One region of the Rhizobium sp. WYJ-E13 genome, then DNA from elsewhere that is predicted to be linked to it. Evidence: predicted binding sites of a transcription regulator. Region 1 holds the regulator's gene; the other holds the start of a gene.
What was found. The regulator PhoB, encoded in region 1, activates phosphate uptake and scavenging genes when phosphate is short. The targets are predictions, from matches to a motif close to TGTCATNNANCTGTCAT.
Positions count from the first base shown of each region.

Region 1 (5,018 bases):
ATGAGAAGAACCGCAAGGTGAACGACAAGCAGCTCGGCTGGATGAACGAGCTGAAGGCGAGCGGTGCTCTCCACAAGCAGTTCAACACCGGCCTCTTCGTCAACGGCAATTCCAGCCGTCCCGAAGCTGCAGGTCTCGGCGTCGCTCTCATCGGCTCGCTCTACCTGATGCTGATCGTTCTCGTCCTTTCGCTGCCGATCGGCGTCGCCGCCTCGATCTACCTCGAGGAATTTGCGCCCAAGAACAAGCTGACGGACCTGATCGAAGTCAACATCAACAATCTCGCAGCCGTCCCGTCGATCGTCTACGGTCTGCTCGGCCTGTCGGTCTTCATCAACTTTGCCGGCCTGCCGCGTTCGGCATCGCTTGTCGGCGGGCTGGTGCTGGCACTGATGACGCTGCCGACGATCATCATCGCGACACGCGCGGCGCTTCGTGCCGTGCCGCCATCGATCCGCGCAGCCGCACTCGGCCTCGGCGCCTCGAAGATGCAGATGGTGTTCCACCATGTGCTGCCGCTCGCAATGCCCGGCATCCTGACCGGCACGATCATCGGCCTTGCCCACGCACTCGGCGAAACCGCGCCGCTGCTCCTGATCGGCATGGTCGCCTTCGTCGCCCAGGCGCCGACCACGCCGCTCGATCCTTCCACCGCACTTCCGGTGCAGGTCTACATGTGGGCCAACGAAGCCGAGCGTGCCTTCGTGGAAAGAACCTCGGGTGCCATCATCGTCCTGCTCCTGTTCCTGATCGTCATGAACCTCGGAGCTATCCTCTTGCGTCGTCGCTTTGAGCGCCGCTGGTAAACGGAGTAAAGATCATGAACATGTTGACGGAAGCTGCAGTCGAGAAGGCGCTGGACCAGAAAATGAACAACGTCCCGTATAAGATGATCGGTCAGGATGTCTCCGTCTATTACGGAGAGAAGCGCGCGCTTTTCGATGTCAATCTGAACATCCGCGAAAACACGGTGACCGCGCTCATCGGCCCGTCGGGCTGCGGCAAGTCCACCTTCCTGCGGTCGCTGAACCGCATGAACGACACGATCGACGGCTGCCGGGTCACCGGCAAGATCACGCTCGACGGCGATGACATCTACGATCCCGATATCGACGTCGTCGAACTGCGCGCCCGCGTCGGCATGGTGTTCCAGAAGCCGAACCCGTTCCCGAAGTCGATCTACGAAAACGTCTCCTACGGCCCGCGCATCCACGGCCTCGCCAAGTCCAAGGCAGACCTCGACCAGATCGTCGAGTCCAGCCTGCAGCGCGCCGGCCTCTGGAACGAAGTCAAGGACCGCGTGCATGAATCGGGTACCGGCCTTTCCGGCGGTCAGCAGCAGCGCCTGTGCATCGCGCGCGCCGTTGCCGTCAGCCCGGAAGTCATCCTGATGGACGAGCCCTGCTCGGCGCTGGACCCGATCGCGACTGCAAAGGTCGAAGAGCTGATCCACGAGCTGCGTGAAAACTACACCATCGTCATCGTGACGCATTCCATGCAGCAGGCCGCCCGCGTGTCACAGCGCACGGCCATGTTCCACCTCGGCAACCTGGTTGAGGAAAACGATACCGACAAGATGTTCACCAATCCGGACGATCCGCGCACCCAGGACTATATCATGGGCCGGTTCGGCTGATTTTGGCGATGTGAAGCCTTCCCGATTTTCGAGGACAAAGCCCCATGGCATCGACACATATTTTTTCCGCCTATGACGACGATCTGAAATTCCTGTCCCGGCGCATTTCCGAGATGGGTGGTCTTGCCGAACAGATGGTCGGCGAGGCCGTCCGTGCGCTGGTCAACGGCGATACGGCGCTCGCCCAGAAGGTCATTTCCGACGACGTGATCCTCGATCACGCGGAACGCGAAATCAACGACAAGGCGATCGTTACGATCGCCCGTCGCCAGCCGATGGCCTCCGACCTTCGTGAGATCATGGGTTCGATCCGCATCGCCGCCGACCTCGAGCGCGTCGGCGATCTCGGCAAGAACACCGCAAAGCGCGTCATCGCCGTGCAAAGCACCGGCGTTCCCCGCAAGCTTGCCCGCGGTCTCGAGCATCTCTCCGAACTGGCGCTCGTCCAGCTCAAGGAAGTGCTCGACGTCTACACGACGCGTTCGGCTGACAAGGCCAAGTCCATCCGTGAGCGCGACGACGAGATCGACGCGATGTACACCTCGCTGTTCCGCGAACTTCTGACCTACATGATGGAAGATCCGCGCAACATCACGAGCTGCACGCATCTTCTCTTCTGCGCCAAGAACATCGAACGCATCGGCGACCATGCGACCAACATCGCCGAGACGATCTACTACATGGCAACCGGCGCCCAGCCGGAGGGCGAACGTCCGAAGGACGACAGCTCCAATACCGTCGGTGCGGTCACGGAGTAATCCGGACCTGCCGATTGCATATGCGCGTCCCATGCGGGGGCGCGCATGGGTGCAGCCAATTCCGAGTTCCTGCATGATCCCTGCTTAAATCACCCCCGGTTTAAGGATCATGCATTAGGAGACTGACACGCATGATCCCAAGAGTTGCAGTTGTTGAAGATGAAGAGGCGCTGAGCGTGCTTCTCCGCTACAACCTCGAAGCGGAAGGTTTCGAGGTGGATACGATCCTCCGTGGCGACGAGGCCGAAATCCGGCTTCAGGAGCGCACGCCCGACCTGCTCATCCTCGACTGGATGCTGCCGGGCGTTTCCGGCATCGAGCTCTGCCGCCGGCTGCGCATGCGGCCGGAGACCGAGCGTCTGCCGATCATCATGCTGACGGCGCGCGGCGAAGAGAGCGAACGCGTTCGCGGCCTCTCGACCGGCGCGGACGACTATGTCGTCAAGCCCTTCTCCACGCCGGAACTTGTCGCCCGCGTCAAGGCGATGCTGCGTCGTGCCCGTCCGGAGGTTCTTTCCAGCGTTTTGAAGTGCGGGGATATCGAGCTCGATCGCGAAACCCATCGCGTTCATCGCAAGAGCCGTGAAGTCCGCCTCGGCCCGACCGAATTCCGCCTGCTCGAATTCCTGATGTCGTCGCCGGGCAGGGTCTTCTCCCGCTCGCAGCTTCTGGACGGCGTCTGGGGCCATGATATCTATGTGGACGAGCGCACGGTCGACGTCCATGTCGGCCGCCTGCGCAAGGCGCTGAACTTTTCCAACATGCAGGATGTCATCCGCACCGTTCGTGGCGCGGGATATTCCATGGAAGCCTGATCCGAGTGATCGGAGGTCCAGACGGGTCGCTCGGGTTCTCCCGGGCGGCCCGTTTGTCTATCCGGCTGCGTTTTTAGGAGTAGGCGTTGCCTCGCTCACACTTTGACCGACATGTTTCTTGCACCGCGAGGGCTGAAGCCATGATGGGGAGGGCTGCTATACGCCATCAGGAGACGTTAGCTTCGGCTCGCTCGTGCGGCCACCCTTGTCTCCCTTGATGTGATCATGGGGAGCTCAGGTCCAGACCGAGCATGCTGCTAAGGACAAAGGCGAGGAGCCCCACGCCGAGTAGCGCCAGCGCGAAGACTGCGGCCATCATGCCGCCCGTGCGCAGTACCGCTTGCCGCTCCCCCATCTCGCTTCGATCGTAATGCCACTTGATGGCGAAGAACATGGCCGTTCCCAAAGCGAGAACCTTGAACGTAACGAAGACTACAGGGACCCAATCCATATCAGATACTCTCATGTGCACCAGCTACGCGCCTTATGATCCCATCTTAGGCAAACGCATACGTCCTATTGTGCAAGGCTGATATGTAACAGCAGGGGGCGGTTTCCTGGCCTGTATCGTCGGGTTCGGGAATGACCGCTTAGGGCCGCCAGAAGGCTTTGAGCACTTATTGCCCCACCGACCAGTTCCACGCCAGGAGTTCAGCGATGGGAAAAAATTCGCCCCCCTGCGCGTCAGCGAAGAGGGGCGACGAATGCTGCATCTCTGGGCAAGGCGTGGATCAGGCGACCCGGACAGCCTTGCGGCGTTCGCTCATCGGCTGATAGGCGAGACGCTGGTGGTAGTTGCAATAGGGCGATGAATCCGGGGAGTCGCAGCCGCAAAAGTAGAAATCGTCCTTCATCGGATCGCCGACCGGCCATTTGCAGGTGCGTTCCGTGAGTTCCGTCAGGCCGAGGCGACGGGAGATAGGCACGACCACGTTTTTGGCCGGTACATATTCCATTTCCTCGACAGTTTCGATCTCGATCTCTTCCTTCAGGACAGTTGCGCCCTGCTGGCGGGTAACGGTGCGGGTGGTGATGCGAGACGCATAGTTCGGGGCGCGGGGAGCCGAGGTATTGCGCTTCGGTGCACGCGCAGCGGTTGCCGTGCCGCCGGCCTTGGCGCGGCCAGGAAGACTGAGCCGGTGAACCTTGCCGATAACAGCGTTTCTACTGACGCCGCCAAGTTGCGCTGCGATCTGGCTGGCGCTCAGCCCCTCCGACCAAAGCTTCTTGAGCTTTTCGACACGCTCGTCTGTCCAGTTCATGCCCTGTCTCCACCTTTCGCGTTGGTGATGGCAGAATCCCTCACCGTTGCCTCGGAAACTTCCAAAGCAAGAAACGCCCGATCAATTTTGGTGACTAGTTCCGCCGCATGCAGTCTAGTAATTGAACTTTAACCTAGTGTGAGCCTGACTCTGTGACAAGAGTCGCAGGAATCCGATGAATCCGAATTCGTAGTTTTCCCCAACTTGCTTCCCGAGAGAGTCATTTCTGCAACATTAGCTGTTGATAGACCTGTAAAGCCGATTACCGGCTTGACGCATGCGCTAAATCCTCAGTTTTGTTGACATTGCAGTGCGAAAAGTAAATAGTGGTCCGGGCCGCCGAAAGGCGGCATTTTTAATTTTTCGGACCTGGTTTTCTTAGCCGGAGTCCGGTGCCCGGAACCTGATCAGGAGATCGCGCCATGGCTGAAGCCTCGCCGCTTTATGACACCTATTCTCGTGCCCCATTGCGGTTCGAGCGAGGTGAAGGCGTCTGGCTGATCACCGACACCGGCGAGCGATATCTGGATTTCGGCGCGGGCGTTGC
Region 1 is NZ_CP076853.1:148,718-153,735, forward strand. Features, by position in the region: gene pstA (phosphate ABC transporter permease PstA) at 1-806, shown strand, start outside; gene pstB (phosphate ABC transporter ATP-binding protein PstB) at 821-1,636, shown strand; gene phoU (phosphate signaling complex protein PhoU) at 1,681-2,394, shown strand; gene phoB (phosphate regulon transcriptional regulator PhoB) at 2,526-3,209, shown strand; gene KQ933_RS00750 (hypothetical protein) at 3,433-3,660, opposite strand; gene KQ933_RS00755 (GcrA family cell cycle regulator) at 3,941-4,471, opposite strand; gene KQ933_RS00760 (aspartate aminotransferase family protein) at 4,894-5,018, shown strand, end outside.

Region 2 (5,018 bases), 860 kb from region 1:
GCGCGCGGATAACACCTATTTACCAGACGACAGCCTTCGTCTTCAACGATTCCGACCATGCCGCGGCACTGTTCGGCCTGCAGCAGTTTGGCAATATCTATACCCGCATCATGAACCCCACGCAGGCGGTTCTGGAGGAACGTGTCGCAGCCCTTGAAGGCGGTACGGCGGCTCTTGCCGTTGCCTCCGGCCATGCGGCGCAGATGATCGTCTTCCATACGCTGATGCGCCCCGGCGAGAATTTCGTCGCCGCCCGCCGTCTCTATGGCGGTTCGATCAACCAGTTCGGCCATGCCTTCGAGAATTTCGGCTGGCAGGTGCGCTGGGCCGATCCCGACAATCCCGAGGATTTCGAGAGCAAGATCGATGACAAGACGCGGGCGGTCTTCATCGAAAGTCTCGCCAATCCCGGCGGGACCTTCGTCGATATTGCGGCTATCGCCGAAATCGCCCATCGTCACGATCTGCCGCTGATCGTCGACAACACAATGGCCACGCCCTATCTCATTCGGCCGATCGAGCATGGCGCCGATATCGTCGTGCATTCGCTGACCAAATTCCTCGGCGGCCATGGCAACTCCATGGGCGGCATCATCGTCGATGGCGGCACTTTCGACTGGTCGAAGACCGGCAACTACCCGATGCTGTCCAGCCCGCGGCCGGAATATAACGGCGTCGTGCTGCATCAGACTTTCGGCAATTTCGCCTTCGCGATCGCCTGCCGCGTGCTCGGCCTGCGCGACCTTGGCCCTGCGATCTCGCCTTTCAACGCTTTCCTGATCCTGACCGGCATCGAGACGCTGCCGCTGCGCATGCAACGCCATTGCGACAACGCGCTTCATGTCGCCAAATGGCTGAAGGCTCATTCGAAGATCGCCTGGGTAAACTATGCCGGTCTGGAGGACGACCCGAATCACGCTCTTCAGCAGCGCTACTCGCCGAAAGGCCCAGGTTCCGTCTTCACCTTCGGCGTCAAGGGCGGTTACGAGGCAGGCAAGACGCTGGTCGAGGGTTTGGAACTCTTCTCGCATCTCGCCAATATCGGCGATACGCGCTCCCTCGTGATCCATCCGGCCTCCACCACGCACCGGCAACTGACCGACGAGCAGAAGATCGCCGCCGGCGCCGGGCCGGACGTGGTGCGCCTCTCCGTCGGCATCGAGGATGTGAAGGACATCATCGCCGATCTCGAACAGTCGCTGTCGAAGATCTGAGCAAAGGCTTGCATGTTCCTGCTCTCCGTTGCAGCCATCTGGGCGGTGGCCGCCATCACGCCGGGGCCGAACTTCTTCATCGTCGTCAGAACGGCGCTGGAGGGGTCGCGAAGTGCCGCGGTGGCCGTCATCGCCGGCGTCATCCTCGGCACCTTCTGCTGGGGGCTTGCCGGCTGGCTGGGGATCAGTGCGCTTTTTGCGGCGGCGCCCTTCGCCCATCTGTTCCTGAAGGTCGCGGGCGGGCTTTATCTCTGTTTCCTCGGTGCAAAGCTCGTCTGGCACACCTGGCGGAAGGCTGGCCGAGGAGAGCCGCAGGCCGCGCGGGCGGGGATCGGCCCCAAGCAGGCTTTTTATTCAGGGCTTGCGACCAACCTCGCCAATCCGAAATCGGCTTTCTTCGTCGCCTCGCTCTTTGCGGCAACGCTGCCGGCCGAGCATAGCTGGATGCAGGGTGTTGCTGCCGTCGCCACCATGGTTCTGGTCTCCTCGCTCTGGTACTCCTTCGTGCTGACGGTGCTGCGCAACCCTGCCCTTGCTGACGCCTATACGCGCGGCCGCAAGACACTCGATGCTGCGGCCGGCGTCATCTTCATGGGCTTCGGCCTGAAACTTCTGACCTCGGTGCGATAACCATGGCAAACATGATCTCCTTCGATATCGACGGCGTCGAACCGGAAGTCGGCGCTCCCGCCGCCGAGCGCATCGTTTCCGGCAATCCGCAATTTCGAACCTGGAATCTCGAGGAGGCCGACGGCGGCCTCTATGCCGGCATCTGGGAGGCGGCACCGGGCAAGTGGCGGATCGTCTATGAGGAATGGGAATATTTCAGCATCCTCTCCGGCCATTCCATCGTGACCGAAGACGGCGGCGAGCCGATTCATCTGAAGGCGGGCGACCGGATGATCCTCAGGCCCGGCTTCGAGGGGACCTGGGAAGTCGTCGAAACGACTCGCAAGGATTATGTGATCAAGGTTTGAGCGGCAGAGGCCGGGTGATCGAATACGATCCAGAGCTGGATCGGGAGCGCCAAAGGGTCGCAGAAATGGAAGGTTTGCTCCGGAGCGCTATCAGTAATGGTACGATCGAAGCCTTTTTCCAGCCGCTCGTCTCCGCCACCACAGGCGCCGTCACTGGTCTTGAAGCACTTGCACGTTGACGGCGCCCAACGGAAAACATCAGCCCGGAGATCTTCATCCCGCTCGCCGAAAGGTGCGGCCTTATCGATGCACTCGGCGTTCATATGCTGAAGACATCGATCGAGCGCCAAGAATTGGCCCCGGTTTGGCACTGTCGGTAACGTTTCGCGGAATTTGCCGCCGAAGATCTGCTTCTGCAGGAGCTGGATTTCGATCCGAAGCGCCTGACATTGGAGATCACCGAAGGCGTCCTGATGACAAACCCGGAACAGGCCGCCGGTCGATAGATCACCTCAAACAGGTCGGCATGAAATTCGCGCTTGATGACTTTGGCTGCGGTTATGCAAGCATCGGCGCATTGCGGAGTTCGGGTTTGATCGCATGAAGATCGACCGTTCGCTCGTGTCCGCTCTCGACCAAGCCTCGAATGGCACCGATGTTCTGAGGGCCACGATTTCCCTGGCGACCGCTCTGCAGATTCCCGTGACAGCCGAAGGTATCGAGAATACACGCCAGGCGGCGATTCTGCGTGCAGCCGGCTGCGACCAACTGCAAGGTTATCTGATCGGAAAACCTATGTCGGCACTCGAAATATCCAGCAAGCTTCAAGAGCATGCCGCGTAGATTGCGGCAGCACACTCTGGCGGTCTTCGGAGCGTTTTGGCGTCTGAAAACGACATTTTCACACATTGCTGCGGCAATCGACCGCAGTCCTGCGGCAATATGGCCGCACCTCTTTCATCAAGGCTTTGTCAGCGCGCGATTCATAGGGAAAGTCAGTGCCTTCAGAGGCTTATGCACAGCTTTGCATTTCCTGTCGCTCGTCACAAACTGTCATCAAACCGTAATAATACGCGCCTAGCCCGCCTTCCCGTGACGAGGAAATTCAGCGCCCTCCACAATGGACACCCCCTCCATGGCGCCGGACCTCGTCGTCCTCTAGTTCCATCAGGGAAGAGTCGCAAATGCTCACCAAGAAACTTCTTTCGGCCTGCCTCGGCGCTGGCCTGGTTGCCGCTCTGGCAGTCTCGGCCTCTGCCGCAGATATTACCGGCGCTGGCTCCACCTTCGTCTACCCGGTTCTTTCGAAGTGGTCGGCAGACTACAACAAGGAAACCGGCGACAAGCTGAACTACCAGTCGATCGGTTCGGGTGGCGGTATCGCCCAGATCAAGGCTGCAACGGTTGACTTCGGCGCTTCCGACGCCCCGCTCAAGCCGGAAGATCTGACGGCTGGCGGCTTCGGCCAGTTCCCGCTCGTTGTCGGCGGCATCGTACCCGTCATCAACGTTAAGGGCATCAAATCAGGCGAACTGAAGCTCTCCGGCAAGGTTCTCGCCGACATCTACCTCGGCAACGTCACCAAGTGGAACGACAAGGCCATCGCGGATCTGAACCCGGGCCTGAAGCTGCCCGACAGCCAGATCGCCGTTGTCCACCGTTCGGACGGCTCGGGCACCTCCTTCAACTGGACGAACTTCTTCTCGAAGGTAAACCCGGACTGGAAGTCGAAGGTCGGTGAAGGCACCGCCGTCAACTGGCCGGTCGGCATCGGCGGCAAGGGCAACGAAGGCGTTGCAGCTTATGTCACCCGCGTCAAGGACTCGATCGGCTACGTCGAATACGCTTATGCCCTGCAGAACAAGCTGCCCTACGTTCTCATCCAGAACGCTGCCGGCCAGTATCCGAAGCCAAACGCTGAAAGCTTCTCGGCTGCCGCTGCCAGCGCGGAATGGGGCAAGGCTCAGGACTTCTACCTGATCATGACCAACGCTCCGGGCGAAAAGGCCTGGCCGATCACGGCAACCACCTGGGCGATCATGTACAAGGAGCCGAAGGACGCCGAGCGCTCCAAGGCCGCTTTCTCTTTCTTCAAGTGGGCTCTCGAAAAGGGCCAGAAGGAAGCGTCCTCGCTTGACTACGTTCCGCTTCCGGACACGCTGGTGAAGCAGATCGAAGATTACTGGACGGCTTCTTTCAAGAGCTGATCCTGACGAAACTGCCGTCGGGGCGGGAGGCTTTGCTTCTCGTCCCTGATGCCTTTGACACCCCCTCAAAGCAGCAGAGCGTACGGATATGAGCGAAGCATTGGCATCGCTGCCCGCCGATACCGCGGGCGTGAAGCGCCGCGACGGCGCCGCAGGCGATCGCATTTTTTTCTGGATAGTTTTGGGCTGCGGCCTGTTCGTTCTCGCCGCCCTTCTGGCAGCGGCGATCTCAATGGCCATGGGCGGGCTTCTCGCGTTCCGGACCTTCGGCTTCGGCTTCCTGACCGGCACGGAATGGGATCCGGTGGCTGAACAGTTTTCGGGCCTCGTGCCGATCTACGGCACGCTGGTCACCTCCACACTCGCCATGATCATCGGCGTTCCTGTCAGCCTTGGTATCGCAGTTTTCATCACTGAAGTTGCGCCTCGCTCCATTCGTGGGCCGATCGGCGGTGCAGTCGAGCTTCTGGCCGGTATCCCCTCGATTATCTACGGCATGTGGGGTCTCTTCACCTTCGCTCCGTTCATGTCGGATTACATCCAGCCAGTGCTCATCGACTGGCTAGGCCCGATCCCGCTGATCGGCGCGCTATTTTCCGGAGCTCCGCTCGGCATCGGCATGCTGACGTCAGGCATCGTTCTGGCGATCATGATAATCCCCTTCATCTCCTCGGTCATGC
Region 2 is NZ_CP076853.1:1,007,909-1,012,926, forward strand. Features, by position in the region: gene KQ933_RS05060 (O-acetylhomoserine aminocarboxypropyltransferase) at 1-1,214, shown strand, start outside; gene KQ933_RS05065 (LysE family transporter) at 1,227-1,844, shown strand; gene KQ933_RS05070 (cupin domain-containing protein) at 1,847-2,191, shown strand; partial or broken gene KQ933_RS05075 (EAL domain-containing protein) at 2,191-2,974, shown strand; gene pstS (phosphate ABC transporter substrate-binding protein PstS) at 3,316-4,338, shown strand; gene pstC (phosphate ABC transporter permease subunit PstC) at 4,427-5,018, shown strand, end outside.
Region 2: pstS (phosphate ABC transporter substrate-binding protein PstS) is a predicted target of PhoB. The motif match lies at 3,183-3,199, and genes of this name have one in related genera.